2 regions of the Cytobacillus sp. BC1816 genome follow, and region 2 is predicted to be linked to the other one. Evidence: predicted binding sites of a transcription regulator. Region 2 holds the regulator's gene; the other holds the start of a gene.

Region 1 (15,709 bases), 2.6 Mb from region 2:
CATTGTGTTATCAATTAATAGAAGGGGAGGCAAAATAAATGGCCAACAAACTAAAATGAGTAATTATCTATAATCTTATCAGCAATCAGCTCATACCCCTTTCCGTTCGGATGAAGGGAATCAGCGAAGTACTGTTTCTTGTTTTTTCCCTTGAACAGTTCATTGGTAGAAACGTAGGTGATCTTTTTATCTTCCGCTGCTTTTTTTCTTATGGATTTGTTCCAATGATCAATATATTTTTCAATTTGGTCGCCGTCCGGATAGGGATTGTATAGTCCGAGCAGGATAACAGGTGCATCACGGTTGGCGGTTTCCAGTGTTTCCAGGATTCCATTCAGTTTATCCTCATATATGTCTTTAGCTTCAACCAGTTTTTCGTGATGGAGCGGATACAGGTCCCCGCCGTTGCTTTTCAGCAAATCGTTTGTGCCAATATATACGATAAACATATCTGCATTTTTGATATCCTGTGCCACTTTCGGTTTGAGCATTTGCTGGAGGACATCAGAAGATTTATAGCCATAGACTCCATGATTTGTTATTTTATAATTCTTATCCGGAAATGTCCGATCTAGTTTGCTCTGCAGCCTGCCAATGTATCCCTCTTCCGTTTCATCTCCATATCCGTAGGTAAGCGAATCCCCAAAAGCTACTATCGTTTGACTGCTTTCAGCCTTTTTCTCTTCTCCCAGAAATGTGATGGTTAGATAGATGCCGAATCCAAGCAATATAAGGCCTGCCAAAAGGCAGATTTTATTTTTCATAGTGTATGTTCCTTTCTTGGTTGAGATTATTGAAGGTAGCTGCAGACGCATGTTCTATACCCCTCATCCCGGAGAATTAATCTCTTCTATATAAAAAGAAGCAGTACCAAAACGGTACTGCTTCTTCCTAATTAAGCGTTTGTCACGCCCTCTTTTTCTTCAATTTGCTGTTTCATCCTCAGGCGGTCTCTTTCCAGGATCGGTTTGAGGTATTTGCCTGTATAGGATTCCGGAACTTCGGCAATTTTTTCCGGTGTACCGGCTGCTAAGATGGTACCTCCCTTATCTCCGCCTTCAGGTCCAAGGTCAACGATATAGTCGGCTGCCTTGATGACATCAAGATTATGCTCAATAACCAGTACGGTGTCTCCATTTTCAACAAGACGCTGAAGGACCACGAGCAGTCTTGAGATATCATCAACATGGAGGCCTGTTGTCGGTTCATCAAGAATGTACAGGGAGCGGCCCGTTGAACGGCGGTGCAATTCGGAAGCAAGTTTGACACGCTGCGCTTCACCGCCGGACAATGTTGTCGCAGGCTGTCCCAAAGTGATATAGCCCAAGCCAACATCATAAATCGTCTGCAGCTTGCGGCGGATTTTAGGAATATTTTCGAAAAACTCCAATGCATCTTCCACTGTCATTTCGAGAATCTCCGAAATATTCTTCCCTTTATACTTCACTTCAAGCGTTTCCCTGTTGTAGCGTTTGCCATGACATACTTCACATGGCACATACACATCCGGCAGGAAGTGCATTTCAATCTTGATGATCCCGTCCCCGCGGCATGCTTCACATCGTCCGCCTTTTACATTGAAGCTGAAGCGCCCCTTTTTGTAGCCGCGAACTTTTGCTTCATTAGTTGAAGCAAATACATCCCGAATATCATCAAACACTCCGGTGTATGTTGCCGGGTTGGAACGAGGTGTCCGCCCGATTGGGGATTGATCGATATCAATGACTTTGTCGAGGTGATCCACACCTTTAATTTCTTTATGCTCACCCGGCTTTGCTTTGGCTCTATGAAGCTTTTGCGCAAGCCCTTTATGCAGAATTTCATTGATTAACGTACTTTTTCCTGAACCGGATACGCCAGTAACGGAAATAAAAGTGCCGAGCGGGAACTTAACGTTCACATTTTTAAGATTGTTTTCTTTAGCCCCTTTAATTTCGATAAAACGCCCGTCGTTCTTGCGGCGCTCGATTGGCAGCGGAATGAATTTCCTGCCGGACAGATATTGACCTGTCAGAGAGTTCGGATCATCCATGACTTCCTGAGGGGTACCAGCTGAAACGATTTGTCCGCCATGAACCCCCGCTCCCGGTCCTACATCGATTAAATAGTCGGCTGCCACCATCGTATCTTCATCGTGTTCTACCACGATCAGGGTGTTGCCGATATCTCTCATATTTTTCAGTGTATCAATCAAACGGTCATTATCACGCTGATGGAGACCAATCGAAGGCTCATCCAGAATGTAGAGTACACCTGTCAGGCGCGAACCGATTTGTGTGGCCAGGCGGATACGCTGTGCTTCACCGCCGGACAAAGTTCCCGCAGCCCGGCTTAATGTCAGGTAATCCAGCCCGACATTAATGAGGAAGCCTAGCCTCTCCTTAATCTCACGGAAAATGAGGTTGGCAATCTTCATTTCTTTTTCAGACAGTGTCAGATTTTCAAAGAAGCTGAATGCTTCCTCAATCGAATATTCTGTGACATGGCCGATATGTTTTCCAGATACAAGCACCGCAAGCGTTTCCGGCTTCAGACGGTAGCCTTTACAGGAAGGACATGGATGCTGGGCCATGTATTTTTCCATTTGCTCCCTGATATAATCAGAGCTTGTTTCTTTATAGCGGCGCTCCACATTGCGGATGACACCTTCAAAATGGATATAATTCTCCCTTACCTGGCCAAAATCGTTTTCATATCGGAAATAAATGCTGTCCTTGGCGGATCCGTATAAAACCTTATCAAGCAAGTGTTCAGGAATCTCCTTAACCGGCATGTCCATATCAATTCCATAATGATTGCAGACCGCCTCCAGCAGCTGAGGATAATATTGAGAGCTGGTCGGCTCCCATGGCGCAATGGCATTTTGCTTTAATGAAAGATCCTTATTGGGTATGACCAGATCAATATCTACCTCCAGCTTTGAGCCCAATCCGTCACATTCCGTACAAGCACCAAACGGACTATTAAAAGAGAACATTCTTGGCTCAAGTTCGCCGATTGAAAATCCGCATTGAGGGCAGGCGTGGTTCTCGCTGAACAGCAGTTCCTCTTCCCCAATTACATCCACCAGCACCTTGCCATTGCCCAGATTCAACGCGGTTTCCAATGAATCAGCCAGCCGCGGAGCTACCCCTTCTTTTACGACAATCCGGTCGATTACTACTTCTATAGAGTGCTTTTTGTTTTTTTCCAGCTCAATCTCATCACCGAGATCCATCATTTCTCCGTCGACACGGACACGGACAAACCCCTGCTTTTTGACATCCTCAAACACTTTTACCTGTGTCCCTTTTCGGCCGGATACAAGCGGAGCCATAACCTGGAGTTTTGTTCTTTCTGGATACTCCATAATCCGGTCAACCATTTGCTCAATGGTCTGTGAGGAGATTTCAATGTTGTGAATCGGACAGGTTGGACGCCCCACCCGTGCAAATAATAATCGCAGATAATCATAAATTTCTGTCACCGTTCCCACTGTGGAACGAGGATTTCTGCTTGTCGTCTTTTGGTCAATTGAAATGGCAGGAGACAGCCCCTCTATCGCATCCACGTCAGGCTTATCCATCTGGCCGAGGAATTGCCGGGCATAAGCAGATAATGATTCCACATAGCGGCGCTGCCCTTCTGCATAAATTGTATCAAATGCCAGTGAGGACTTTCCTGAACCTGAAAGTCCTGTCAGGACGACAAGCTTATCTCTCGGAATGGTGACATCTATATTTTTCAGGTTATGGGCTCTGGCACCCTTTACAATCAGTTTATCCATCGCCATTTTTACGTCATCCTTCCGCTTTCAGCTCTAATATTAAATCACGAAGCTCGGCAGCCCTTTCGAAATTCAGGGATTTGGCCGCTTCCTTCATTTCTTTTTCCATATCGCCTATCAGCTTCTCCCGCTCTTTCTTGTTCAGCTTGCCGAGCTTTGCTGACGGCTGGTATTCTTCCTGCTCTTCTGCCGCATGGGTTGCACGGATTGAATCGCGTATATCCTTCTGTATAGTCATTGGCGTGATGCCATGCTTCTCATTGTACTCTTTCTGAATGGACCGGCGGCGCTTTGTTTCACTGATGGCTTTTTCCATGCTGTCTGTAATCCGGTCTGCGTACATAACGACATGGCCATTCGAATTACGCGCTGCACGTCCAATCGTCTGGATGAGTGAACGTTCTGAACGGAGGAAACCTTCCTTATCTGCATCAAGTATGGTAACGAGAGACACTTCAGGTATATCCAGCCCCTCTCTCAGAAGGTTGATCCCAACCAGCACATCATACTTGCCAAGACGGAGCTCGCGGATAATTTCAATCCGCTCGAGCGTTTTTACCTCCGAGTGCAGATACTGCACTTTAATGCCGATTTCTTTTAAGTAATCTGTCAAGTCCTCAGACATTTTCTTTGTTAATGTAGTAACAAGCACACGTTCATTTTTCTGAATGCGATCCTGGATTTCGCCGATGAGGTCATCAATTTGCCCTTCGATTGGACGGACATCAATAGTAGGATCAAGCAAACCGGTTGGGCGGATAATTTGCTCAATCATTTCCGGTGTATGCTCAAGCTCATAAGGACCAGGTGTTGCCGAAACAAAGACAGCCTGTTTCACATGCTTTTCGAACTCGGTAAACGTAAGCGGTCTGTTATCCATGGCTGAAGGCAAACGGAAGCCATGGTCCACAAGCACGGATTTTCTTGCCTGGTCACCATTGAACATACCGCGGATTTGCGGCAGAGTTACGTGCGACTCATCAATCACAATTAGAAAGTCTTCCGGAAAGTAATCCAGAAGGGTATACGGTGTTGAACCAGGCGGCCTTAATGTAAGGTGGCGGGAGTAGTTTTCAATGCCGGAACAAAACCCCATCTCCCTCATCATCTCAAGGTCATAGCGGGTCCGCTGCTCGAGGCGCTGGGCTTCAAGAAGCTTATCGTTTTCTCTTAATTCAGCAAGGCGCACTTCCAGTTCTTTTTCAATGTTCTGGATGGCGATCCGCATTTTTTCTTCACGCGTTACGAAGTGGGATGCCGGGAAGATCGCAACATGCTCACGTTCACCCATAATTTCTCCGGTGAGGGCATCTACTTCACGGATCCGGTCTATCTCATCCCCGAAAAACTCTACACGGATACAATGCTCATCCCGTGATGCCGGGAAAATCTCTACTACATCCCCGCGTACACGGAAGGTACCGCGCTGGAAGTCGATATCATTGCGCTCATACTGAATGTCAACGAGCCTGTGAAGAAGCTGGTTCCTCTCAATCTCCATGCCGGTTCTGAGGGATAGCACCATTTCACTGTATTCTTCAGGAGAACCCAAACCATATATACAAGACACACTGGCAATAATAATGACATCTTTGCGCTCAAATAATGAAGAAGTCGCCGAGTGGCGGAGCTTATCAATTTCATCATTGATGCTTGCATCTTTTTCAATAAAGGTATCTGTAGAAGGCACATACGCCTCCGGCTGATAGTAGTCATAATAGCTGACAAAATACTCAACAGCATTGTTTGGAAAAAAGTCCTTAAATTCACTGTATAACTGCCCAGCAAGTGTCTTATTATGGGCAATGACAAGCGTCGGCTTGTTAACCTCTTGTATAACATTTGAAACCGTGAAGGTTTTTCCCGTTCCTGTTGCACCCAAAAGCGTCTGGTGCTTCTTGCCGGCATTAATTCCCTCCACAATTTTTTTGATTGCCCCAGGCTGATCGCCCTGAGGGGAATATTTTGAAACTAATTCAAATTGATCCTTCACCTATAAGCCTCCCGTTCAAATTACTTTTATCTATATATTAATCACAAACCAGCATTGAAAGAATTTAAGATCCGGGATGCATGGCTGATTTGTCAGTTTTTTACTCAAAACTCATATCATCATTCTACCACAAAGAGCCTAAAACAAACCAACAATATGCGAACGGATATTCGTTTTTTTAATTTGCCGAGAAAATATTGCTTGGGAAATATGCCGAATTTTTGAGGGAGATGTCGAAGCAAGGTTAATCAATCGTTTGATTAACCCCCTGAAATTAAATCAATCGTTTGATTGATATTGATTAATAGCTGATTTTACGCAGGCATTAATGCAGCTAAAATTACATTAAACAAAAAACCTGTCGATGCGTTTATTCGACAGGTTCCGCAAAAATTATTCCGCACTTGGCTTTGTTTTGGGCTTCAGTTTTTGAGCGTACCAAAACCCGACAGTCAATGAAAGTGCGTCTATAACAATCAAGGCAAAAGAATTTGTATACCCTTTATAGACAGAAGCCGCAATCAGTCCCACCGTCAATACAAGCCCAATCACACGATTATAGCTTACTCTCGTAAAGAGCAATACCAGCAGGCCAGGCAGCAGCAGAGCTGACAAGTACTTTAATGCCAACCAAAACACCTTCTTTTGTTTATTCACAAAAATTTAAGGTTTCTATCATTAGAATAGCTTTTCATAAGCAGATGTACAAGTTTTTTCAGGGTTATTCCCTCTGTTCTTTCACATAATAAGAAAAAGTACTTATTATGGAGGAATGCATCATGGCAAGAAGAAAAAGACGCCCGCTTGTGCCGGATTCAAGAGCGGCATTAGACCAGCTGAAAAATCAGGTAATGGCAAACCAGGGATACCATGTTGACAGTGAAAACCCCGATGGCGTGAAATATGAAATTGCCGAGGAGGCCGGTGTGCCACTGAAGCCGGGCTATAACGGCCGTCTTACATCCAAACAGGCAGGAACAGTTGGCGGGAAGATTGGCGGAAGTATGGTGAAGGAGCTTATTCGAATGGCACAGGAACGGATGAAGGAACAGTAGGAAATCGCGAACTTTTGGAAAAGCATTATGAAATTGAGGCAATTAATTGGAGGAGAAGATTCAGCATTTTGGGGCCGAACAGCACTCCAATTTGAGGAAATGACTCACTAAAATAAGGAAAAGCTATCCCGCAAAAGGATAGCTTTTGTTCTTATTCAGCAGCCTTCCGCTCTAGATATTCCTGTTTAACGGATTTAAGCAGCTCCGGTTCCGTTACCAGCTGGAAGGCAGTGAGTGCGAGCCCTTTTGCCCCGGTTATCAGTGCTTCGTCTCCTTTTACAGATGCTGCAGCCTCACGAAACGGAACGGTATGGGCAACAAGATCATCAGCACCAATTTTAATATAAGGATGAATGGTTGGCACCACCTGGCTGATGTTGCCTGCATCCGTCGAGCCGATTCCATCTCTGTCCCCTTCCACGACCGTTTCTCCCAGGTCTTCAATCACTTCTTTAAACACTTGGTCATATGTCTTGTTTAACAGCAGGTTATCAACTTCATTTTGAAAAGCAATGACATTGAGCTTTGCTCCTGTTGCCAATGCGGCGCCTTCGGCGACAGCTTTAACCTTCCGTGTTACCTCATTAAGACTGGTTCTGCTTGAAGCACGGATGAAGAATCTGGCTTTTGCATACTCAGGGATAATATTTGGAGCATCCCCGCCATGAGTAATAATGCCATGGATTCGCACATCATCCTTTAATTGCTGACGAAGGGCATTAATTCCGTTAAACAGCTGAATAACTGCATCAAGGGCATTGATTCCTTCCTCCGGTGAAGCCGCCGCATGGGCAGGCTTGCCGATAAACTCGAAGTCAAGCGGATCAACTGCCAGTGATGAACTGGTCAGGCGGGTATGGTTTGATGGATGAACCATTAGGGCCGCATCAATGCCTTCAAGCAAGCCATGCTTCACAAAGCTGCCTTTTGCACTTCCATTTGGGCCGCCTTCTTCTGCCGGGGTTCCAAATACTACTGCTTCTCCTCCGGTCTCATCAATAGCCTTGCTCAATGCAATGGCTGCTGCCACACTTGTCGTGCCAATGATATTGTGACCGCATCCATGCCCCAGCCCGGGAAGGGCATCATATTCTGCAAGGAATGCAATAGACGGCCCCGGTTTATCGGATTTTTTCCGGGCAAGGAAAGCTGTTTCATGCCCGGCCACTGCCCGCTCAACTTCAAAACCTTCCTTCTCAAGGATGCCTGAAAGCAAGCCAGAGGCAAAAAACTCCTCATTTCCTATTTCCGGGTTCGCATGGATCTGGTGGCTTGCGGAAAGATAAAGTTCTTTATTATCCTCAACATTTTTCTTGATTGCTTCTTTCAGTTCAGATAGTGCTTTTACAGGTGCCGCCATCATTGTTCCTCCTTTACAAATAATTTTTACCAGCCAATATCACTTAAAGGAATAAAAGTCGGGATCATGCTTCCGTCATATTCTTTCGTGATGAAATCAGCTACATCATCTTCCTGGTAAAGTTCAGCAATTCTCTTAAGCGTTTTGTTGTCCTTGTCTTCTGTTCTGACAGCGATAATATTTACATACGGAGTAGCGGTTTCGCTTTCCATAAAAACTGAATCCTTAGTTGGGTTAAAGCCTGCATCTACGGCAATTCCGTTATTGATTACTGAAGCAGAGACATCCGGAAGTGCACGCGGGGTCTGCGCTGATACCATTTCTACAAATTCAAGGTTCTTCGGATTTTCAACGATTTTATTCAAGTCCAGGTTTCCGTCATAGTCCTCGGATAATTTGATCAGGCCGGCTTCCTCCAGTAAAAGAAGGGCTCTTCCGCCATTTGAAGCATCATTTGGAATGGCAATTTTGCCGCCTTCCGGAATGTCTTCTACAGATTTTACTTTTTCAGAATAAAGACCCATTGGTGCTAAAACAGTTGTCGCAATCGGTGAAAGATCCATATTATGCTCTTTAATAAAAGTGTCAAAATAAGCGACTGTTTGGAATGCGTTCACATCAAGATCGCCTTCTGCAAGGGCAACGTTCGGCTGCACATAGTCAGAGAATGTGACAACCTCAATTTCAATGCCTTCCTTTTCAGCCTTTTCTGCAATAAAGTCCCAGATGCGTGTATCTGATCCGCTGACACCTAATTTAATCTTTTTTGTTTCTTCTCCGCCAGTTGTGCTTGAGCATGCTGCAGTGAACACAGCCAATGCTAAAATAATGAATGTTAAGAATAGTTTTTTCATGATGTGTTTCCTCCTAATTTATCTTCTTCTTATTTTTTTGGATAAGATATTTCCGAATGACTGCAGGCCTTGGACCATGACAACTAAGATCGCAACAGTAATCAGCATGACTGTTGTATCGAATCGCTGGTAGCCGTAGGTAATGGCGAGGTCACCAAGCCCGCCGCCTCCGACTGCCCCGGCCATAGCCGATGCTCCGACCAATCCGATTGTCGCAATTGTAAAGCCTAATACCAGCGAACTAAGTGCTTCTGGAATCAGGAACTTTAATATTATCTGGCCCGGTGTTGCTCCCATTGCTTCTGCGGCTTCTATGACTCCCGGGTCTACCTCAAGCAATGAGTTTTCTATAAATCTTGCAATATATGGCCCGGCATAAAAGACAAGCGGCACTACGGCTGCAGCCGTACCAATCGATGTTCCAACAATAAGCCTGGTAATGGGGATAATGGCTACCATTAAAATAATGAAGGGAACCGATCTGAAAATATTAATAATGCTGTTTATGATGTTAAAAACAACAAGGTTTTCCAGCAGATGCCCTTTCCTTGTCACGACAAGCAATATGCCAAGCGGCAGTCCGATAACAGCTGAAAACAGCAATGAGAATGCCACCATTTGAATCGTTTCGATTAAGGCTTCGATGATTTTTTCCTGGTTAACTAGCACGTGTTGTCACTTCCTTTATTGAAACTTTTTCCTGGCTGATGTACTGAATAGCACGTCTGATTTCACTGTCCGGACCTTGGAATTCGACAATCAGGTTACCAAACGGCGTTCCCTGAAGTTCAGTAATATTTCCAAACAGGACGTTGAAGTCGATATTAAACTTTTTGGCAACCTGCGAGAGGAGCGGCTGCCCGGCAGAATTTCCAACAAAGTTGATTCTAAATACCTTTTGAAGCCCTTGCTGTTTTTCAATCACTTCTTTAATAGAGTCAGGGATTTGATCATTCATGACAGTGCTGACAAAGTTCTTCGCTGTTGGTGTTTTTGGTGAGGAAAAGACATTGAAGACGGTTCCTTCTTCGATAATTTTTCCTGCCTCTATTACAGCGACACGATCACAGATCTCTCTGATTACAGACATTTCATGGGTAATGATCAGTATAGTAATGTTGTATTCTTTATTTATTTTTTTCAGCAGCTGCAGGATTGAGCTGGTTGTCTGCGGATCCAGCGCTGAAGTTGCTTCATCACATAATAGAATGGAAGGCTGGGTCGCCAGCGCCCTGGCAATTCCGATCCGCTGCTTTTCCCGCCTGACAGCTGATCAGGATAGCTGTTCGCCTTGTCTGCAAGCCCCACGAATTCTAATAGTTCATGGACACGCTTTTTGATTTCATCTTTTGGGACCTTAGCCAGTGTGAGCGGCATCGCCACATTGGCATACACTGTTTTTGAGTTTAAAAGGTTAAAATGCTGAAAGACCATCCCGATGTTTCTTTTCACTTCGCGAATTTCTCTTACAGATAAAGCCGTCAGATCATGTCCGCTGACAATGACCTTTCCTGAAGTCGGCTTCTCCAGCCAATTGACACAGCGTATCAAAGAGCTCTTTCCCGCACCGCTGAAGCCGATGACTCCGAAAATCTCACCCTTGTTAATCTTTAAGTCTATTCCATTTAAGGCAGCTACCTGCTGGCCTCCGCTTTCATAGACTTTCTTTAAATTCTGAAACTCTATCATGCAGCCTCTCTCCTTTTCTAAATGTTATATATAATTATCCCTATATGAAAACTAAGAATTATATCCTGAAATTTACCCCTTCCATCAGAAGAGGTTTTTTGAAGTCCCCTCCTTATCTTTCAGGCTATCGCCTGCTGGATTTGGCACAGTGCAGTCTGCCTGCTGCCGAAGCTTCATTGGGCCAGTTCCCTCTGCTTCTCTCGATAAGAATTATTCATATGTTTATGAATAGAATCTTGATGCATTTTTTTCGGATAAAAACAAAAACCCTCTTCTAAAGAAAGAAGAGGGCAGCATTTATCAATGGTCCTCTCCTTATCTTTCAAGCAATGCTTGCTGGATTTGGCACGGTACATGCTGTCCGCTGCCGAGGTGTCATAGGGCCAGTCCCTCAACCTCTCTTGATAAGAAGATTTTTATTATTCGGTTGTTTAATATGCTTACTACTTTACCACCTTAAAGAAAAGGATGTCAATCATTATTTCAAATATTTTCACTTGATTCATTTTCAAAAATTTCTGTTACTTTAACGGAGCTATCTTTACGGTGAATAATCATCACACCTGCTAGAGCGATCATACCACCCGCAATGGATAATATAGTCGGCACCTCTCCCAGCCAAATCCAAGCAATGACAAACGCTATTGCTGGTGTCAGATAAAGAGAGCTTGTCGCTTCAGAAGTCCCTCCTATGGACGCAAGAAAAGCGAGGGCAATATATGGAACTACCGTTGGAAAAATCCCCAAATAGATGACACTAAAAGTGGATTCGGCCGACGCATGAAGGATCTCATTACCAAGCCCTGGAAGATAAATCAGCATAAAACTAGTCCCTGCCCATACCGTATAGGATGTAAATGACAAAAATCCGTATTTATTAAAATATTTAGTCTGAAACACGAAATAGATGCTTTCTGAAACGGAAGCAAGCAGGACGAATAAAACACCGGTTTGGAGTTCAAACCCGCCTCCTGCACCAAGCGAAATAAGTGCGGCACCCGCAAAACTGACTGCGGAACCAGTCCACCTTACCCTTCCAAACCTTTCCCTTAAAAATAGAGCAGCCAAAGCAGCCGAAAAGATCGGCGTCATTGATACAATCAAGCTTGCCGGCCCGGCGCTTACTGTTTTTTCCCCAATGTTGAGTGCTGTGTGATAAACCGTAAAACCAAGGAATCCAAGTATAAAAATAGCAGGAAGATCTCTCATATCCGGAAGGCGCATCTTTGTCAGCAGCGCTAAGACACCAAGTGCAGCGGAACCAACTAAAAGTCTAAAAAGGGCAAGGTGCTCCGGGGAGTACGATTCAAGCCCAGCCCGAATTCCCGGGAATGCGGATGCCCATAGAATGATGATAGAACTATGCGCCCCGATTATCATTAGTTTTTTATGAGCCAACTTCATCCCCCTTATCAACATTTCCAGCCATTATCTGTGCTGCTTTTCATGATAGTTAATAACTGATACAATGTCCTCAACCAATTAGGAAAGAATTTTGCCAGCCAATTTTCATGAAGGCGGTTATGCGGATGGATACAACACAATTGCCAAAATATCAGCAAATTATTGAGACTATTAAAGAGAAGATTTCCAAAGGTGAATGGCCAATCGGAAGTAAAATTCCAAGCCAGCGGAAACTGGCTGAGGAGTTTGGAGTAAACCGAAGCACAATTATCACTGCTCTGGAAGAACTGGCTGCAGATGGACTAATAGAAGGGAAAACAGGGGTTGGCACTAAGGTTATTAATAATACATGGACACTTCTCGCTTCCAGGCAGTCTGCCAACTGGAGTGAATATATCGATACAGGGATACACAGAGCAAGCGAAAAAATCGTTCAGGAAATTAATGACTTAGAAATGGATCCCGCTTTTATACAGCTCAGCAAAGGAGAGCTTTCCCCTGAAATTTTCCCTGTGCAAACGATGCAGAAAGTTTTAAAGGAAGCTGCTGATGAATTGAGTGAACTCGGTTATGAGGAACCAAAGGGATATTTGCCATTAAGACAGGCAGTCAGTGAGTATTTGGCAGCATCCGGAATATACGCTTCTCCTTCCTCCATACTTATTGTTTCTGGAGGTCTGCAAGCCCTTCAGCTTGTTTCACTGGGCCTTGTGCAAAGAGGGGCACCCGTATTTCTGGAAAAGCCCTCTTACTTATATTCATTACAGCTCTTCCGTTCATCAGGCATGAATTTAAAAGGCCTGCCAATGGATAAGGAGGGAATTATTACGAAAAGCATCTCTTTGAAGAAATATGAAAAAGGGAAATCCATTTTATACACGATTCCTTCCTATCATAATCCTACTGGAATTTTAATGACAGAAAAAAGAAGGAGGGAACTGCTTGATGTTTGCAGAATAGAACAGCTGCCAATTGTGGAAGACGATATTTACCGTGAGCTTTGGCTTGATGAAATGCCCCCTCCACCATTAAAAGCAATGGACAAAAACGGCCAGGTCCTTTATATGGGAAGCTTGTCGAAAACATTGAGTCCCGGACTTCGAATAGGCTGGGTAGCAGCACCTGAACCTGTTATCGACCGGCTTGCCGATCTTAAAATGCAGACTGACTATGGTTCAAGTTCACTATCACAAAGGGCAGCTGAAAAATGGCTGTCCACCGGGCTCTATCAAAAGCATATGGAAAATGTACGTGAGCAGCTGAGAGTTCGTCGTCATACTGCCCTAAATACATTAGATGAACACCTGTCCGGGATAGCAGAATGGAATTCTCCGGAGGGAGGGTTTTTTATATGGCTGAAAGTACCGTCTACTATTCCAATTCGACTCCTCTATCGGCAGGCTATTTCAAGAAAACTGCTGCTTAATCCCGGCAGCATATACAGTGACGGGCCGAATCATTTTATACGAATTTCATATGCTTATGCCTCTCTGGGGGAACTGCAGGAAGGTATATTGATCCTTGGAGAGGAAATTAGAAAGCTCCTATGAGAATAGTACCTGACAAGGGATCCTTTTCACAGTTTGGCATAGAGTGAAATTTATCCTATATGTCAAACTAAACATGTATTGTATAATGATGGAAAAGTGCTATTTTTCAAAAAGGAGGGACAGAAAATGATCATGACCGAGAATCCAGCAGATTTATTCGCGGACAAAGTCGAAGCGAGGAATCTGCAGCTGGCCATTCAGCATTCCAGCGATGTGGTTGCAAGAGTAACAAAAGAAGGCATTGCTTTATATGTCTCCCCTTCCAGCTTGCCGACGCTGGGGTATTCACAGCAGGACTTTTATCGAAGCAGCCTTTATACATACTGCCATCCAAATGACCGGGATCTCTTAAGAGAGGCATTGGCCGAGCTCGAACAGCTTCCGCATAAACGTGAGACCTTTCGCTTCAGGCATAAGGAGGGGCATTATCTGTGGCTTGAAGCCAATTTTTCAGTCATTAATGACGATAAAGAAATGATGTGCATCATTCGGGATATGACACAGAGAATTATTATGGAAGAGGAGATTCTTGAAACACAGGAGAAGTACCGCTTTCTGGTGGAGTACTCCAAGGATACGATAGGAATGGTGACACAAAAAGGGATTTGGACCTACATCAATAATGAAGGAAAAAAGCTTTTTGGATTCACAAGCATCAAAGAGATGATCGGCACCTCCCTCCACGACTACATTCCTCCTTCAGAACATTCCACCCTCGATGATTTTCTGCAAACAAAGCTAAGTGTGAATTTTGAGCTTAATCTAATCCGGACTGACGGACAAATGAGAAAAGCCGAAGTCCAGCTGATTCCAACCACTTTCAAGAACAGAAAGGTCTACCAAATCATTATTAAAGATGTAACCGGACAAAAGAAGACGGAGGAAAAGCTGCAGAATGCTGAAAAACTTTCCGTTGTCGGCCAGCTTGCCGCAGGCATTGCCCATGAAATCCGCAACCCGCTTACAGCCATAAAAGGCTTTACACAGTTATTATATGAAGAACATAAAGGCGATTTCGCGGAGGTCATCTTAAGTGAGCTGGAACGGATTGAAGGCATTGTCAATGACCTGCTCGTTCTCGCCAAACCTCAAATAACCGAAATGGAAGAAACCTGCCTGACAAACGTTGTGAAAAGTGTGATCACTCTCTTAAGCAGCCAGGCTGTTATGGAGAATATCGTAATCGAACTAACACAGTCACCCGGCGAGTTTTATGTGAAATGTGAAAAAGATAAAATTAAGCAGGTGCTGATTAATATCATTAAGAACTCGATTGAAGCCATGCCGGCGGGCGGAAAAATAAACGTGGATATCCGCCAGGAGGACCATTCTGTCATCATCAGTGTCGAGGATGAAGGAATTGGCATACCCGAGGAACGCCTAGCCAAATTGGGAGAGCCATTTTACAGCACAAAAGAAAAAGGCACAGGCCTTGGCATCATGATCTGCAAAAAAATCATTAAAAACCATGGCGGAAATCTTTACATCCACAGCAGGGAAAATGAAGGCACAACGGTCAGGATTACTTTGCCGCTAGCCTAATGAAAGAAGCCAGATGTCTGAACTGGCTTCTTATTTTTGAATAATAAACTCCTGGTCCTCCGGGCTATCCCCTATATGTACTCTTTCCTTATAAATAATCTCACCCTCTGACATCAGCATCACTGTTGAACTCCTGGTTCCGTAGCCTTCGCTTTTGATAAATAAAGGAGACAAAATCCGCTCCCACTCCAGTGAAACTCCTGTTTTCGGAAGCATGTCATCAGGGACAGGATCTGCATTCTGGAGAAGTGTGAACAGGGCTTCCGTAATTTCCCCTGATGCATGATCCATTATCTTAGATAACCCTTCCTTCCCCTTTTTCACCTTCCGCCACCCGGTATTCAGCACATGATTACTGACCCCGTACACTCCTGGTTGGAGCTGTTCTATTCTATCTTCTACGTTCGAGTAATAAAAGAGCTCCTCCGAATTTCCCGCAAGCAGATTGTATCCGGGATAGCTGCTGCGGTGTTCGGATGCTACTTTCATAAAATCA
Region 2 (15,709 bases):
CCAATCGTTGTTAACAGAAGCAGACTGAAGGCAAGAATGATTGTTTTCTTATGCGGTTTTGTATAGGAAAGCAACCGGAAAAGGACCTTCCGCTGCTCTTTCCCCTTCATAATCGGTGTCTTTTCCATCGTCTTATCCCCCATGCTCCACAAGCTCTTCCAGCTGCTGGCGCAGATACATATTCTTATACCAGCCTTCTTCTGCCATCAGTTCATCATGTGAACCCCGCTGAACAATTTTCCCTTCATCCAGCACCAATATCAGATTAGCATGCTGAATGGCGCTCAGCCTGTGAGCGGTTATGATTGTTGTCTTGCCTGACCGCTCACCACGCAATGAAGTGAGGATCGCTTCCTCTGTTTTCGCATCAACGGCAGAAAGGGAGTCATCCAAAATCAATACTTCCGGTTTCATCAGAAGTGCTCGTGCAATGGAAATACGCTGTTTCTGTCCTCCGGAAAGCGAGACCCCTCTTTCGCCAACAACGGTTTTATATCCATCTGTAAAATCGAGAATATCTTCATGGATATTGGCCAGTTTCGCTGCCGCATATATATCTTCAAGGTCTGCATCCGGTCTCGTGAAAGCTATATTTTCAGCAACGGTAGCCGAGAACAGGAAGTGCTCCTGCGGGACATAGCCAATCGCTTCCCTCAGCTTTTCAATTTTATAGCGGTTGATAGGATTTCCGGTAAAAAGAATTTCCCCTTTATAGCCATCAAACTCACGGATCAATAGCTTCAGCAGTGTGGTTTTGCCCGCACCTGTTTTACCTGCTATGCCGAGAGTTTCTCCTCTTTCCAGGCTAAAATGAATATCCTTAAGCAGCGCTTCCTGTTCACCCGGATAGGCGAACTCCTCGATCTTGTACTCAAGATCACCGCTCGGAACTTCATTGATGCCTGTATTATCATCCTTAATATCGATTTCTTCTGCAAGAAGCACAGAGACTCGATCATAGGAGGCGCGGCCTCTCTCGACAATGTTGAACAGCCAGCCAAATGCGAGCATTGGCCAAATCAGGAGACCAAGATAGGTAGTAAATGAAACCAGCTGCCCGATTGTCAGCTCTCCTGCAATTACAAATCTTGATCCAAATGCAATAGATAGGAAGAAAGAGATTCCTACAATAATGCTGATCGTTGGATCAAATAAAGAATCAACCCGTGCAACAGAAATGTTCTTTTGCACTACATCTTCAGACTGCCTGCGGAAATCTTCAATATCTTCTTTTTCCTGGCCGAACGTTTTAATCACTTTAATTCCTGAAACACTTTCCTGAGTTTTGTCATTCAGTGAAGAAAAAGCCTCCTGTGCTTTGTGGAACCGTTTATGAAGAAGTGTTCCATACCAGCTTGTCAAAAGTGCCATAAACGGCATCGGAATCAGACTGATGAGTGTAAGCTTCCAGCTGATTGTTGTCGCCATGGCGATGATAACGAAACCGCCTGTCGCCAGTGAATCAACAAATGTGAGGACCCCCGCTCCTGCCGTCTGCTGAATCGCCTGCAGATCATTTGTCGCATGGGCCATCAAGTCCCCCACCCGCTTTTTCTGGTAGAAGGACTGTGACATATTCGTAAAATGCTGATAAAGCCTGTTGCGCAGGAGTTTGGACAGCTTAACGGCTGATCCAAAAATCATGATGCGCCAATAATAGCGAAGCACATACATCATGAGGGCGGCAACAGCAAGAAGTCCAATCCACATTAATAATGCTTTTGCAGTCAGCTCGCCATTTTTAATCGAGTCGACCACAATGCCGACCACCTTTGGCGGCACAAGCTGAAGCATTGCCACAAATAACAGCAGAATAATCCCGTTTACATAAGACTTTTTCTCCTGGTTAAAAAACCACATCAAATCCAAAAAAACCTTCATACCCCATCCTCCGAAATCCGAAACATAATAGCTTAAACAGTTTAACAAATATTAAGAAAATAAGGAAGATATTTTCTCACAAGAAAAAAGCACCCATTTGGATGCTTTATTGCCCTAATGCTTCTATGCGGTTTAACAGGCTTGTTGCCTCATTAATGGTGGTGAACAGCTCTGATTTCTCCAGCTGATCCAGTGCAAGGCTGCCGCTCTCCAATACTTTATTGATCTCAGCCAGAAGCGCTTCATTCTGGGTCACCAGCTCCTGATGAACATCTTCTGCCAGCTTCGGGATGTCCTGAAGGGCGATAAATTCTTCAACTTCCTGCTTAAGTGTCGTCAATCTGTCTTCAAGTTCCTGCTTTAATGCCGGATCCGCTGCCGCCTCCTGAATCATTTGCGGCGCCTCTTCAGCAAAGTCGCTTAATGTATTGATATGCTCAGTCGCTTCATTAACATAGTCAATGGAATTATTCACTTCACCCAGAACGGAACAGCCGCTTAATAACATAGAAACGGTAAGGAGCCCTATTAGAATTACTTTTTTCATTTGCTCGTTCCTTTCATGATTTGTCATAGTATATATACGGTCTGTTTCAAAGAAAGTTTCATTTTGCATATAAAAAAACCACCTTCCTGGTATTGTAACAGAAAAGTGGTTTCCGATGGGATGCTTGTCCCTGATTACTTGCCAGTCTGCTTGTTCATGGCATTCATCATTTGGTTGATTTTCTTTTGAGATGGCTTCATGCCCATTTGCATCATCATCATTTTAAGCATTTGTTCATTAATTGGCGGATTTTTCTCCAGGTAGCTCATCATATATTTTCGAGCAATGAAAAATCCTAGTGCTACACCGGCAAGAAGCGCCAGTACACCAACTAGAATGTACATACCCATACTAACTTCCTCCTTCATGTTGTCTATCATACAGTGTACTAGACCAAAGGTTATTATACAATATTTGCTTCATTTTTTCTCTTATTTTAGACGAATTTTCTCTCTTTTATCGGTTTTAGCCACCCATAGCGCTTATGCTGGAGGTCAACAGCCAGGAAGGAAGACTCGCTTTTTCGAAGCACTTCGAAAAATACTGTCTCTGCCTCATAGCTGCCGGCCGCTTCTAAAACCAGGCTCCGTTCAAATACTTCAAGCTTCGCCCTGCTTCTTTTGCTCATCTCTATATAGTATGCACTTTTTTCTATGATAAAGTCCTTTTTTCGCTGCAGCTGCTGATGGATATATTGATGCACTTTCAATCCCGGGATTGGCTTAGTCACAAAATCAATTTGCTTCGATAGAATAAACTTCATTTCACCTGACGAACGCTCATACTCTTCAAACAACTGAAAAAACATCCGCTCTCTGCCAAAATAATGGGAAGCAAATTCATCTTCTATTAAATACAATTGATAAGCTCTCATCTGGCCCCTCCTTCCGGGACAATCCATTTCTTTCAATTATAAGCAACCCAAAATAAGGAATGTGTCTGAAGATGTTAAAAACTTTCACTAATTTTGTCGAAAACGAAGAATTCAGTTGATTATGAGGATTCTTGCTGGGAGAGCTTCAATATTGAATATTATTACAATTATTCACTATATCTTATTCCCAGATTTGATTGCTGGTAATCTTGTTTTTTATGAATAGAAGTTCAAGGTAATATACTCTATGCAGACCATTTTTATTCGCTTGCCTTTGTTTTGAGCTACATGAACCATCTTTGACGTCTATTTTTATTCCCTTCGCTCTGATTTGGGCTTCATGAACACTCTTTGACGACTATTTTTATTCCCTTCGCTCTGATTTGGGCTTCATGAACACTCTTTGACGACTACTTTTATTCCTATCCTTACTTTTAAGGCTTCATTAATCTTTTTACACAAAAAAGGAAGAGCCTCTCAGCTCTCCCTTACTGGTTACTATTATCCCTGCAGCAATGCTTTTACGCGTGCTACAACGTTTTCTACTGTGAATCCGTATTCTTCCATTATCTTCTCACCTGGTGCAGATGCACCGAAGGTATCGATTGCAAGAACATCGCCTTCGTCTCCTGCATAACGGTGCCATCCAAGTGAAGATCCCATTTCAATGGCAAGACGCTTCTTGACTGTCTTTGGAATTACGCTTTCTTTGTACTCTTTTGATTGAGCTTCAAAGCGGTCCCAAGCAGGCATGCTTACTACAGATGCATGGATGCCTTCGCCTTCAAGCGCCTTTTGTGCTTCAACAGCCAGGCTGACTTCAGATCCCGCAGCAAGCAATAAAACATCCGCGTTGCTGTTGGAAGCTGGAGAAACAACATAAGCTCCTTTTTGTACGCCTTCGTATGCCGCTGAATCCGTTCCTTTTAAAGTAGGAAGGTTTTGACGGGTCAATACTAATGCGGTTGGCTTGTTTGTTGATTCAATTGCTGTTTTCCATGCAGCTGCTGTTTCATTTCCATCAGCAGGGCGGACAACAGAAAGATTTGGCATTGCACGCAATGCAGCAAGCTGTTCTACAGGCTCATGCGTAGGTCCGTCTTCACCGACAGCGATGCTGTCATGGGTGAATACATACGTAACAGGCAGGTTCATAAGTGCAGCCAGACGGATTGCCGGGCGCAGGTAATCAGAGAACACAAAGAATGTCCCGCCGAATACTTTTAATCCGCCGTGAAGGGCCATACCATTCAATGCAGCACCCATTGCAAATTCACGTACACCAAACCAGATGTTTCGGCCGTCAAATGACTCACCCGTAAAGTCGCCTGTACCTTTGATCATTGTTTTGTTGGAGCCTGCAAGGTCTGCAGATCCGCCAAAGAATGAAGGCAGGTTTTGTGCGATTGCATTTAGCACTTCACCGGAAGAAGCACGGCTTGCAAGGCTCTTTCCTTCTTCATAAACAGGGATGTCTTTATCCCAGCCTTCAGAAAGTTCGCCATTGATTGCCTGCTCAAGCTGTTTTCCCAACTCAGGATGCGCTTCTTTGTACTGTGCAAAAAGGTCTTCCCACTCCTGCTGCTTTTTAGAGCCGCTTTCCACAACCTGCTGCTTGAAGTGATCATATACTTCCTGTGGAATATGGAAATCTTCTTCGAAAGTCCACTTATAGGCTTCTTTCGTTAATTTCAATTCGTCGGCACCTAGCGGAGCGCCGTGAACATCAGATTTGCCTGATTTGTTTGGAGAACCGTAGCCAATGACTGTTTTAACTTCAATCATTGTTGGCCGGTTTTCATCCTGCTTCGCTTCTTCAATTGCTTTTGCGATTTCGTGAAGATCATTTCCGTCTTCTACGCGGATATACTGCCAGCCGTATGACTTAAAGCGCTGTTCAACACTTTCAGAGAAAGACTTATCAAGGTCACCATCAAGCGAGATATCATTTGAATCATATAGAACAACCAGTCTTCCAAGCTTTAAATGGCCAGCAAGGGAAGCGGCTTCAGCAGAAACGCCTTCCATAAGGTCTCCATCACCGCAGATGCTGTATGTATAGTGGTCAACAACATTGAAGTTGTCCTTGTTGTATGTTGCAGCCAGGTGGCGTTCAGCCATTGCCATACCAACAGCCATGGCAATGCCTTGTCCTAATGGGCCTGTTGTTGCGTCAACACCTGGAGTATGGCCATATTCAGGGTGGCCAGGCGTCTTGCTTCCCCACTGTCTGAACTCTTTAATATCATTCATGGAAACATCATAGCCAGAGAGATGAAGAAGGCTGTATAAAAGCATGGAGCCATGTCCAGCAGAAAGGACGAAACGGTCACGGTTGAACCATTCAGGATTATTCGGGTTGTGGTTCATGAAGCGTGTCCAAAGTGTATAAGCCATTGGCGCTGCACCCATCGGCATCCCCGGATGGCCGGAATTCGCCTTTTCAATGGCGTCGATTGATAAAGTACGAATGGAACTGATGGATAGTTCATCTGTGTGATTAAACATTCAATACATCCTTTCGAGTAGTAATTCTTTACTCTTTTAATATTATCGGGTGTCCCTTTTTTTCACAACCAATAGGGTCAGGAAAAGGACAAAAAAGCCGGTTTGTTACTATATTGACACAAAAAGACCCGGCGTATGTAAAAAAAGCGGAGATAGCCGGTAATAGGAGTCATCTCCGCTTTCTATTAAAAGAAGGAATACAGCATTGTGTATCCCTTTCAATTATAATATTAGTGAAGGCGGTTTTTATTTTGGAATTCTTTCAGTTTTTTCGGAGTTACGTCATTTCCTTTCGGATCAACGATTGTAACACCTTTAAGCGTGTTCAGCATGCCAGAGCGGAAAGTCTCCAAATACTCTTTGCGGAGAGAAGTCTGTTCTTTTGCTTCTGCTTCTGTTAAACCTGATTCCTTTGCCTTCTTTGCCAGTTCATTAATTCGGGCAAGTTTTTGTTTTGGCAGCATATATTAAAGCTCCTTTATATCAAAAGTTTACCTTTGGATATTCTGATAGAAGTTTTTATTATACAATAGCTTCAGATATGGAACAATACTGAAACTCAACTGCCATCATACTAAAAAAGAACACTTTTGACAAGAAAAGTGCTCTATTCAGCAAGTGATTCCATATGCTCTTTATACCTTCTATGGACTGTTGCTTTAGAGATATTGTACCCAAAGCCCCTGAGAGTTGCAGCAATCTCTGCAAATGTTAACTCGTTTTTCCTTAGCCGGACAATTTCCTCTATCGGCACCTCTATTCTTTCCCTGCCGCCATTTGCTCCCTGATTGCTTAAGTTCTTCTCGGGGCGGTATCCTTTATCAACAGCCCGCTGCATGCCGCGTTTAATTTTGATGTTATGAAGCTTTCTCTGATATTCTTCTACCATCCCAACAATGTTCAGCACCATCGAATCTGATTCCGAAAGCTCGAGCTGGCCGTTATTCGAAATGCTGTACAGCTGGACTTCTTCCTTTAGGATGCAATGGAGTATCGCAATCTTTGCATTGCCCCGCCCCAGCCTGGTTTCATCCTGAATGAGGACAACCTTGATATCCTTTTCTTTAATTAAGTCTAAAAGCTCCAATATACCGTCCCTTTCAAGGTCATATCCGCTGGCCTGCTCGCGTATCACCTTGACTACTTCAAAATCATGCTTTTTCGCCAGATTTACCAGCTCTTCTTCCTGCCTTGAAAGGGACGTTTCCTGAGTTTCCTTTGTTGTACTAACCCTGCAGTAAATAATTGCTTTCATAGCTTCTCCTTATTCGTAAAGGTCTGAACTGGCAAGCTCTTTATAAGGCTCGTCATCCAATGCTTTTACTGGAATAACAATTTCATCGCCCGGAAAAATCCTTCCTGCCGCTATCTCATTATTTTGTTCGACCCAATTAATAAATTGATCTGTAGACAGCGAATGTTCTGCCGAAAAACTCTCAGCAATTTCCCATAAAGAGTCACCTTCTGCAACAGTGACTTTCACAAACTTTTCCGTATCAGGTGTTTCTATTTGCACGAGCATAATAAACGATGCTGCCAGGCTTAAAACGAAGAGAATAATAGCATAAGAATATGATTTCCACAATTTTTTCAGCATGATATACCACCTCTAAAAGAATGTATGTTCGTATTTGTTATTTTTATTATAGACCGAACATTTGTTTTGTGTCAATAAAAATTCGAACTTATGTTTGTATCATATGGTAATTGATGCTATAATTGAGACAACAAAAACATACGAGGTGCGTAAAGATGGTGAAATTATCAAAAAGGCAGCAAGATATATTAGAGTTTATTAAAGAAGAAGTTAAATTGAGAGGCTATCCTCCTTCTGTAAGGGAAATCGGGGAAGCAGTCGGCCTGGCTTCAAGCTCAACAGTTCACGGCCATCTCGCCCGTCTTGAAAGCAAAGGGCTGATCCGCAGGGACCCTACCAAACCGCGCGCAATTGAAATTTTAGATCTGGACGAGTCTTCGCACATCCCTAAAATCAGTGCTGTCAATGTTCCGATCGTCGGTAAAGTAACTGCAGGGCAGCCGATAACGGCCATTGAAAATGTTGAAGAATACTTCCCTCTTCCAGAAAGAATGGCACCAGCTGATGAGCATGTATTCATGCTTGAAATCATGGGAGAAAGTATGATTGAAGCCGGAATCCTTGATGGCGACTATGTCATCGTCAAACAGCAGAGCACTGCCAATAATGGAGATATCGTGGTTGCCATGACAGAGGAAGATGAAGCAACTGTCAAAAGATTCTTTAAAGAAAAAGACTATATCCGGCTTCAGCCGGAAAACTCTACAATGGAACCTATCATCCTTCGAAATGTTTCTATCCTCGGCAAAGTTATAGGTGTATACCGCCATATGCATTAATAGAATGATAAAAAGCAAGCAGCCACTGCCTGCTTTTTATTTTTTCCAATTTTAAGAAGGTTATCAGTTCCTATTACCTGATGCTATTAGCGAAATCATACGAAAGTAACTGATACCTTTTCTTGTGGTCCTAAGTTACAGTCATGTATGACTATTTTATTATTCAGAAAATTCGGTATTTTTATGCATATTAATTTATAGCCACTTTCTATATAATGGTAATACACCGAGAATCAACCTAAGGTCGCTTGTCCAAAATCTCGACTTTAGGAGTGTGAAGAAAAAATGTTTTTGAACATTACCTTCGCTTTGTTGATTGGTGGGCTGGTCGGTGTCGTTGGACATATTCGGAAAGAAGGCAAAATGGTCAAACCCAGAAGGACAAAAAAATTCATCTATCTGGGGGTCTTAGAAGAAGTTATCATGGGGGCTTTAGCGGCTGTTTTTTTGGTCGTATCTTCAGATCCTGACTCTGCCTTAAAGGTAGTGCTCCTTGCGGTAATTGCAGGATTTGGAGGAGACGCACTGCTGACATGTCTCGATTTCCTAAAGATCAGGCATAAAGAATAGAGAGATGCAGAGAAATACAAATTAGTAAAACCTCGTTCACTTAGAAACGGGGTTTTTGTATTTGATTTATATAAAAACCCCCTGCTCCCAGCAAACAGGGGTTTTCGGATTTCGGATTTTCTTAGTAAGTGCACATATTTTGTCCGTGCTCCCAGGGATGTACCTCCGTACGAAACAATAATACAAAAGGTTTCCGGTAAAAATCCCGGATTTTTTACTCTTTTACTATTTTTTCAAAACTGCTCCTTCTGCTAAACCAATGGGCAATTAAGTATAGTAAAACTAAGATAAAAAAGGAATAAGTATAGGCCCAGTCGATTTTTTTATATAAGTGCAGAATTGACATGATAGGCATTCCCACAAAAGCACCAAACCCACCGAACAATACAGCCTTCACTATTGGATTAATATTTGGTTTGAATTGAATTAAAAACATTATAGCTACTGGAACAATTCCATATCGAAATGAGTAGCTGATCGTTGGTATTGGAATGACCTTTACCGGATAGGCCCATTTACCAAAATCAACACCTAATCCATCGATGGTTGTAGAGATTATCATCGTTATAAAAGCCGCAAATAACAAACGGGCAGAACTCTCTTTTTTCCGAAAAAATGCCCACAAAATCCAAGGAACAAGTAACATCGCTAAGGCTGCCCACCAGCTTAAAGTAAATAAGAAAGTGTTTAAATTAACATCGGCAATCAATTTATTTGCATTGGTAATGATCTTATTAGTCTTATCAAGTTGATTTAATCCTTCTTGGAATGTCATGATTCACCCGCCTTTTACATTCCTTGCCTCGCGTCTAATGCTTAATATTTCAAATTAATTATCTTTTATTCTTATCCGCCCCCTTTACCTCCTAATAAACTGATTCAGCTTGTATTTTTTAGAAGTACCTGCATCAACCTCTAGCCCTATTCAAATATAATCTCCAAGACTATCCCTCTTAACATTTTTGGATATACAATTTACATATAACACTTTTGTAAAGGGTGAGTCGTCTGAACATTTCAAAGAAGCTCGGTATTTTAAGTTGGTTTGCTACTTGTTTGTATTTTAAATGAACCATCCTTCATATTGACTGCTACAGTTCCGTACAGTTTTTTCAATCATGCAATGAGCGACCTTGGCGTTACTTCTTGCGGGCAATACACCTATTCAATTGCACCTCATGAGATTTGTTCTCCTTACCATTTTTGGATGAATGTATTGTTTATTAGTAACGGATTAACCTTTTAATTTGTTTTTTTGTATCTTTCACAAAACCTTGAGAAGACAAGATTAAACGGGTTAGCTACAATTTTTATTCTTATCCTAGCTTTAGGTAATATTGTGTCCGGCTTTATGCCAGCTGATATAAATTTATATCAACTTGGCATGATTACTGTCTTGCCCGGTCTTTATATATTTGCAAAATCTTTAGAAAAAGGAAGACGCTGGACTCAATACTGCATAGTCTTATTACTAGTCATTCTTATACTCATCCTCTTAACAAATTTCATCCCTATGCCAGCCGGTTTATTAAAGAGGTTATGCTATTTAGTGATTTTCATATGGGGTACTTTACTGGCGTTTATTTTAAGTAAATGATTTGTTTTCATCCCTCCACTTCCTTAGCTCTTGAGCTCTTTAAATACCTTAATTAACTCACTTTTCGTTTATGGATAATTGACCAACTGGAACAGAGAAAGTTACGGCTGCCAGCCTTGGAATACTTTTAGCCATAACAAAAACCCCTAAACAAAAATGGTGTCAAGAGGTTTAATTTATAGTACATGCTTAAGTACTGAATATGGCTTGTAACTAATAATCATTATTTTCAGTAACGGGCAAATCAGAGCAGATATGGTCTTACACTCCGTTTCAAGTAAAAAAAAATTGAAGGTACTCGAATGCAAGTATTGAAAAACTAAGTGAGGAAATTCTTAAAGAAGGGGCAGAATAGGGTAGAATAAAAAACCCTAATAAATAGCCTCCCCTTTTCCCCAAAAAGAAAAACCCTTAATACCAATGGTATCAAGGGTTTATTGCCTCTTAGTACATGCTCAAGTACTGCTCGCGCTCCCATGGATGCACTTGCGTACGGAACATATCCCACTCAATTTCTTTCGCTTCAATGAAGTGTTCGAAGATATGTTCGCCTAGAGCGGATACAATGACTTCATCCTTCTTAAGCTCATCAAGGGCAGCAGCCAATGTAGCCGGAAGATCCTTGATGCCTTCTTCTTCACGTTCCTGCTTGTTCATTACATAAATGTTGCGGTCTACTGGTGCCGGAGGAGTCAATTTGTTCTTGATTCCGTCAAGACCAGCTTTTAGAAGTACAGCCATCGCAAGGTATGGGTTTGCAGCAGGGTCAACACTGCGAACTTCAACACGTGTGCTTACACCGCGTGAAGCCGGGATACGGATAAGCGGTGAACGGTTTTGAGCAGACCATGCAACATAACAAGGTGCTTCATAACCAGGAACCAAGCGCTTATAAGAGTTAACGATTGGGTTTGTTACTGCAGTAAATGCTGTTGCATGATTGATGATGCCTGCGATAAAGTGGCGAGCATCTTCACTTAATTGAAGATCGCCTGTTTCGTTGAAGAATGCATTTTTGCCATCCTTAAATAATGAAACATTGCAGTGCATACCTGAACCGTTAACACCGAACAGCGGTTTAGGCATGAATGTCGCGTGCAGGCCATGCTTGCGGGCAATTGTTTTAACAACAAGCTTGAATGTCTGAATCTGGTCGCAAGCTGTTAATGCATCCGCATATTTGAAGTCGATTTCGTGCTGTCCAGGTGCAACCTCATGGTGGGAAGCTTCAATTTCAAAGCCCATTTCTTCAAGCTCAAGCACGATATCGCGGCGGCAGTTTTCACCAAGATCAGTTGGCGCAAGGTCGAAGTATCCGCCATTGTCGTTCAGTTCAAGAGTCGGCTCTCCCGCCTGGTCAAGCTTGAATAGGAAGAATTCCGGCTCAGGCCCTAAGTTGAAATCAGAGTATCCCAACTCTTCCATCTCTGCTAAAATACGTTTTAAGTTGCTGCGCGGATCGCCAAGGAATGGAGTTCCATCCGGATTGTAAATATCACAGATCAGACGTGCAACCTTTCCTTTTTCTGCTGTCCAAGGGAATACCACCCATGTATCAAGGTCTGGATATAGATTCATGTCTGATTCTTCAATACGCACGAAACCTTCGATTGAAGATCCGTCAAACATCATTTTGTTATCAAGCGCTTTTTCAAGCTGGCTGATCGGAATTTCCACGTTCTTGATTGTTCCAAGAATATCCGTAAACTGTAAACGGACGAATTTTACATTTTCCTCTTCTGCAATACGCTTAATATCTTCTTTAGTAAACTTTGCCACTGGTAGTTCCTCCCTTAAATTTACATGAGTGATTTATTTTTTGCTCTGTTAATGTGCGCTCAGAAATCCAAGACAAAATCAACGAGCTTAAAAACGGCGTTATTAATGGAAAAAGCGGTGCATGTTGCCCTGCCGCAATGATGAGCGATTAAACCGGCCGGCCTGCACTATTTCCTTGCGAAGAAGTTTCCGGATTTCTTCATCTGATAGATCCCGTCTCGCTTTTTCTGCCTGCTTATCCAAGTTTTCAGTTATCGCTTGCTGTTCTTTTACGAAAAATAGCTGCTTGATCCCAGCCATGTTCACGCCTTGATCAATCAAATCTTTGATTTCCAAAAGGACATCGATGTCGTTTAAGGAAAAAAGCCTTCTATTTCCGTCAGTTCTAGCTGGAGAAATTAATTGGTGCTCTTCGTAATAGCGAATCTGCCTGGCGGTCAGGTCAGTCAGCTGCATAACAGTACCAATCGGGAAAAGCGGCATGGAACGTCGAATTTCGCTTCCAGTCAACTATTTCTCCCCCTTTTCAATTACTTCTTGAGTTTATTATATGTAATGTCAGATAATCTGTCAACAATATGTTAGCTTTTATAACATGATTTTTTCAAAAAATTTTTGCCTTTCATATTTTCATATAATTCTCAGTAAAGCAACAGAAAAGGACAACTAACTATGTAGCTGTCCTTCTTAATATTTACCTAATTTATTTGGACTAAACCTTTTTCCAGCAATTGGTTCAGCGCGATGCATACAGCCATTTTCACATGTGAATAAGTCAGCCCGCCCTGAACATAAGCAACATATGGCGGCCTGATAGGACCATCAGCCGTAAGTTCAATGCTGGCACCCTGAATAAAAGTCCCCGCTGCCATGATTACATCGTCTTCATATCCGGGCATATAAGCAGGATAGGCAGTTACATGGGAATTAACAGGAGATGCAAATTGAATTGCCTGGCAAAACGCCACCATTTTTTCTTTATCATCAAATTGAACAGATTGAATTAAATCGGTTCTATTACTGTCCCACTTTGGGTTGGAGTTCATTCCAAGCCTCTCAAGCAGCGCTGCTGTAAAAACAGCCCCTTTCAGCGCCTGACCGACAACATGGGGAGCCAGGAAAAAGCCCTGATACATTTCCTGAAGGCTGTAAAGGGACGCACCCGCTTCTGCGCCAATTCCCGGTGAAGTCATTCGATATGAGCAGGCTTCCACCCATTCTTTCTTCCCGACAATATAACCGCCCGTCTTGGCAATTCCGCCGCCAGGATTCTTGATGAGCGACCCGGCCATCAAGTCTGCTCCAACATGGCAAGGCTCACGGTCTTCAACAAACTCTCCATAGCAATTGTCAACAAAAACAATCGCATCAGGTTTAACTTCTTTTACAAACTGGATCATTTCTTCAATTTGTTCAATTGTAAATGAAGGTCTTGTCGCATATCCTTTTGAACGCTGGATACCAATCATTTTCGTGTTCGGCCTGATTGCTTTTTCAACGGCAGGATAATCGATGCTTCCATCTTCCTTCAGCGGGATGCTATTGTATCCAATGCCGAACTCTTTCAGCGATCCGTTCCCTGTTCCCCGAATTCCCACAATTTCTTCGAGTGTGTCATATGGCTTGCCGGTGATATACAGCAACTCATCACCTGGCCTCAGTACCCCAAAGAGTGCAATGGAAATGGCATGCGTACCTGATATTATCTGCGGGCGGACCAATCCTGCTTCTCCGCCGAAAACTTCTGCATATATTCCCTCCAGCGTATCCCGGCCGATATCATCATAACCATAGCCGGTTGAAGGAATGAAATGCGAATCGCTGACCTTAAAATTTTGAAAGCTCTTTAAAACACGGAATTGATTCTCATCAATCCCCTCATCTATTTTCGATAAAACTGCTGAAATCTGCTGCTCCACTTCTTTTACAATTGGCTGGAGCCTTTCCCCCTGTGATAACTGTTGAAACATGATGTTCTCCTAACTATACGTTATATTTCTTTAATGGCCCTGAAATCTGATGGTCCTCGAGGAAATAGCCCTTGCATACGTAAAGTTCTTTGTCTTCATTGAAGGACAATTCCCTCAGGATGGTTTCATTCTTGAGCTGTGACAGTAATTTGCCTTCTGTCGAAGGCACCTCCACATGGTAATGCTTCATCATACCCAGGATCATCTGCTCGATTTTCCGTTTCAGCTCATTGCGGTCATCTTCTTCAAAGGAACTGATCTGAATCGTTTCTGTTCTGGCGGTCGGTACAAAATCAGGATGCTTTAAATCTCTTTTATTATATACCGTCAGCTGTGGTATTTTATCATTTTCCAAATCTTCTATCAGTTTGTTGACTGTCTGCTCATGCTGGTAATAATCCGGATTAGACATATCTACAACATGAAGAAGAAGATCTGCTTCCTTTACTTCTTCCAGAGTGGAACGGAAGGCTGCAATAAGTGTAGTCGGCAAATCCTGAATAAATCCGACCGTATCTGTCACAAGTGTAATAAATCCGCTTGGCAAAATCAGCTTCCGGGTCATCGGATCAAGTGTGGCAAATAACTGGTTCTCTTCATAGGAATCCGCCTCAGACAGCCTGTTAAAAATCGTGGATTTCCCTGCATTTGTGTAGCCGACAAGTGCAATTTGAAATGCTTTGTTTTTCTTCCTTCGTTCACGATATCTGTCACGGTGCTGAACAATGACGGAAAGCTGGGTTTTAATATCATCAATGCGGCGGCGGATATGCCGGCGGTCTGATTCAAGCTTGGTCTCACCTGGTCCCCTTGTGCCGATTCCCCCTCCAAGCCTTGAAAGCTGGACACCCTGGCCTGACAGGCGCGGCAGCAGATACTGCAGCTGAGCCAATTCGACCTGGAGTTTCCCTTCTTTAGAGCGCGCCCTCTGCGCAAAAATATCTAAAATCAGCTGTGTGCGGTCAATAATCCTGGCATCCAAATCTGCAGATAGGTTGCGGACCTGACTAGGTGAAAGCTCATCGTTAAAAATGATAATATCTGCTTCCATTTCTTCCTGAAGCGCAGCCAGTTCCTCCACTTTCCCTTTTCCTATATATGTAGACGGATGAACCCGTTCCCTTTTTTGAGTAATCGAAGATAATACTTTTCCGTTTGCGGTTTCAGTCAGCGATTCCAATTCTTCCATTGAATATTCAAATCGCTGGTCATCTTCATCAGTATGACAGCCGACAAGAATGACTTTTTCATAATCTGGCTTATGTTCCAACCAGCATCCCTCTTTCATATGCTTATTTTAATTGATAACATCATAACAAAAAACATTTTTAAATACTAATTTTTACCGCTAATCCCAGGCTTTTGCACCGTCCATTTGAAATGATAAAAAAAATGGTTGTATTTCTTTTTTTCCGTGTTAAAATCATATTGTTTGGAAAGAATTTACGTTTTTAATTAACTTAAACTTAAATAGATATATAGTTTTGCATCAAGAGGAGAAATAGCATATGACATGGGAAGTTTTAAGTATGATCGGCACTGTTGCTTTCGCTGTCAGCGGCGCAATTGTGGCGATGGAAGAAGAATATGATATTTTAGGTGTATAC

What was found. Region 2 encodes LexA, which represses DNA repair genes until DNA is damaged. Its sites were predicted from a motif close to CGAACATATGTTCG; they were not measured.
Region 1: a site for LexA is predicted at 5,919-5,932, ahead of uvrB (excinuclease ABC subunit UvrB). Genes of this name have one in related genera too.

Annotation. Positions count from the first base shown of each region.
Region 1 covers NZ_CP195611.1:4,702,044-4,717,752, forward strand. The annotation lists gene ACR42H_RS23910 (DUF459 domain-containing protein) at 51-815, opposite strand; gene uvrA (excinuclease ABC subunit UvrA) at 896-3,772, opposite strand; gene uvrB (excinuclease ABC subunit UvrB) at 3,780-5,759, opposite strand; gene ACR42H_RS23925 (DUF2198 family protein) at 6,153-6,389, opposite strand; gene ACR42H_RS23930 (alpha/beta-type small acid-soluble spore protein) at 6,539-6,814, shown strand; gene ACR42H_RS23935 (M20 family metallopeptidase) at 6,966-8,174, opposite strand; gene ACR42H_RS23940 (MetQ/NlpA family ABC transporter substrate-binding protein) at 8,201-9,028, opposite strand; gene ACR42H_RS23945 (methionine ABC transporter permease) at 9,047-9,697, opposite strand; partial or broken gene ACR42H_RS23950 (methionine ABC transporter ATP-binding protein) at 9,687-10,717, opposite strand; SAM riboswitch class I at 10,827-10,927, opposite strand; SAM riboswitch class I at 11,030-11,128, opposite strand; gene ACR42H_RS23955 (DMT family transporter) at 11,201-12,115, opposite strand; gene ACR42H_RS23960 (PLP-dependent aminotransferase family protein) at 12,229-13,671, shown strand; gene ACR42H_RS23965 (PAS domain-containing sensor histidine kinase) at 13,798-15,213, shown strand; gene ACR42H_RS23970 (NRDE family protein) at 15,244-15,709, opposite strand, start outside.
Region 2 covers NZ_CP195611.1:1,969,628-1,985,336, reverse strand. The annotation lists gene ACR42H_RS10370 (ABC transporter ATP-binding protein) at 1-128, opposite strand, end outside; gene ACR42H_RS10365 (ABC transporter transmembrane domain-containing protein) at 133-1,881, opposite strand; gene ACR42H_RS10360 (DUF6376 family protein) at 1,988-2,497, opposite strand; gene ACR42H_RS10355 (YneF family protein) at 2,563-2,778, opposite strand; gene sirA (sporulation inhibitor of replication protein SirA) at 2,865-3,302, opposite strand; gene tkt (transketolase) at 3,804-5,810, opposite strand; gene ACR42H_RS10340 (DUF896 domain-containing protein) at 6,041-6,274, opposite strand; gene ACR42H_RS10335 (YneB family resolvase-like protein) at 6,418-7,065, opposite strand; gene yneA (cell division suppressor protein YneA) at 7,075-7,407, opposite strand; gene lexA (transcriptional repressor LexA) at 7,563-8,186, shown strand; gene ACR42H_RS10320 (DUF4257 domain-containing protein) at 8,472-8,756, shown strand; gene ACR42H_RS10315 (CBO0543 family protein) at 8,971-9,531, opposite strand; partial or broken gene ACR42H_RS10310 (DUF998 domain-containing protein) at 9,765-10,353, shown strand; gene glnA (type I glutamate--ammonia ligase) at 10,798-12,132, opposite strand; gene ACR42H_RS10300 (MerR family transcriptional regulator) at 12,235-12,642, opposite strand; gene ACR42H_RS10295 (aminotransferase class I/II-fold pyridoxal phosphate-dependent enzyme) at 12,831-14,102, opposite strand; gene hflX (GTPase HflX) at 14,116-15,390, opposite strand; gene ACR42H_RS10285 (trimeric intracellular cation channel family protein) at 15,611-15,709, shown strand, end outside.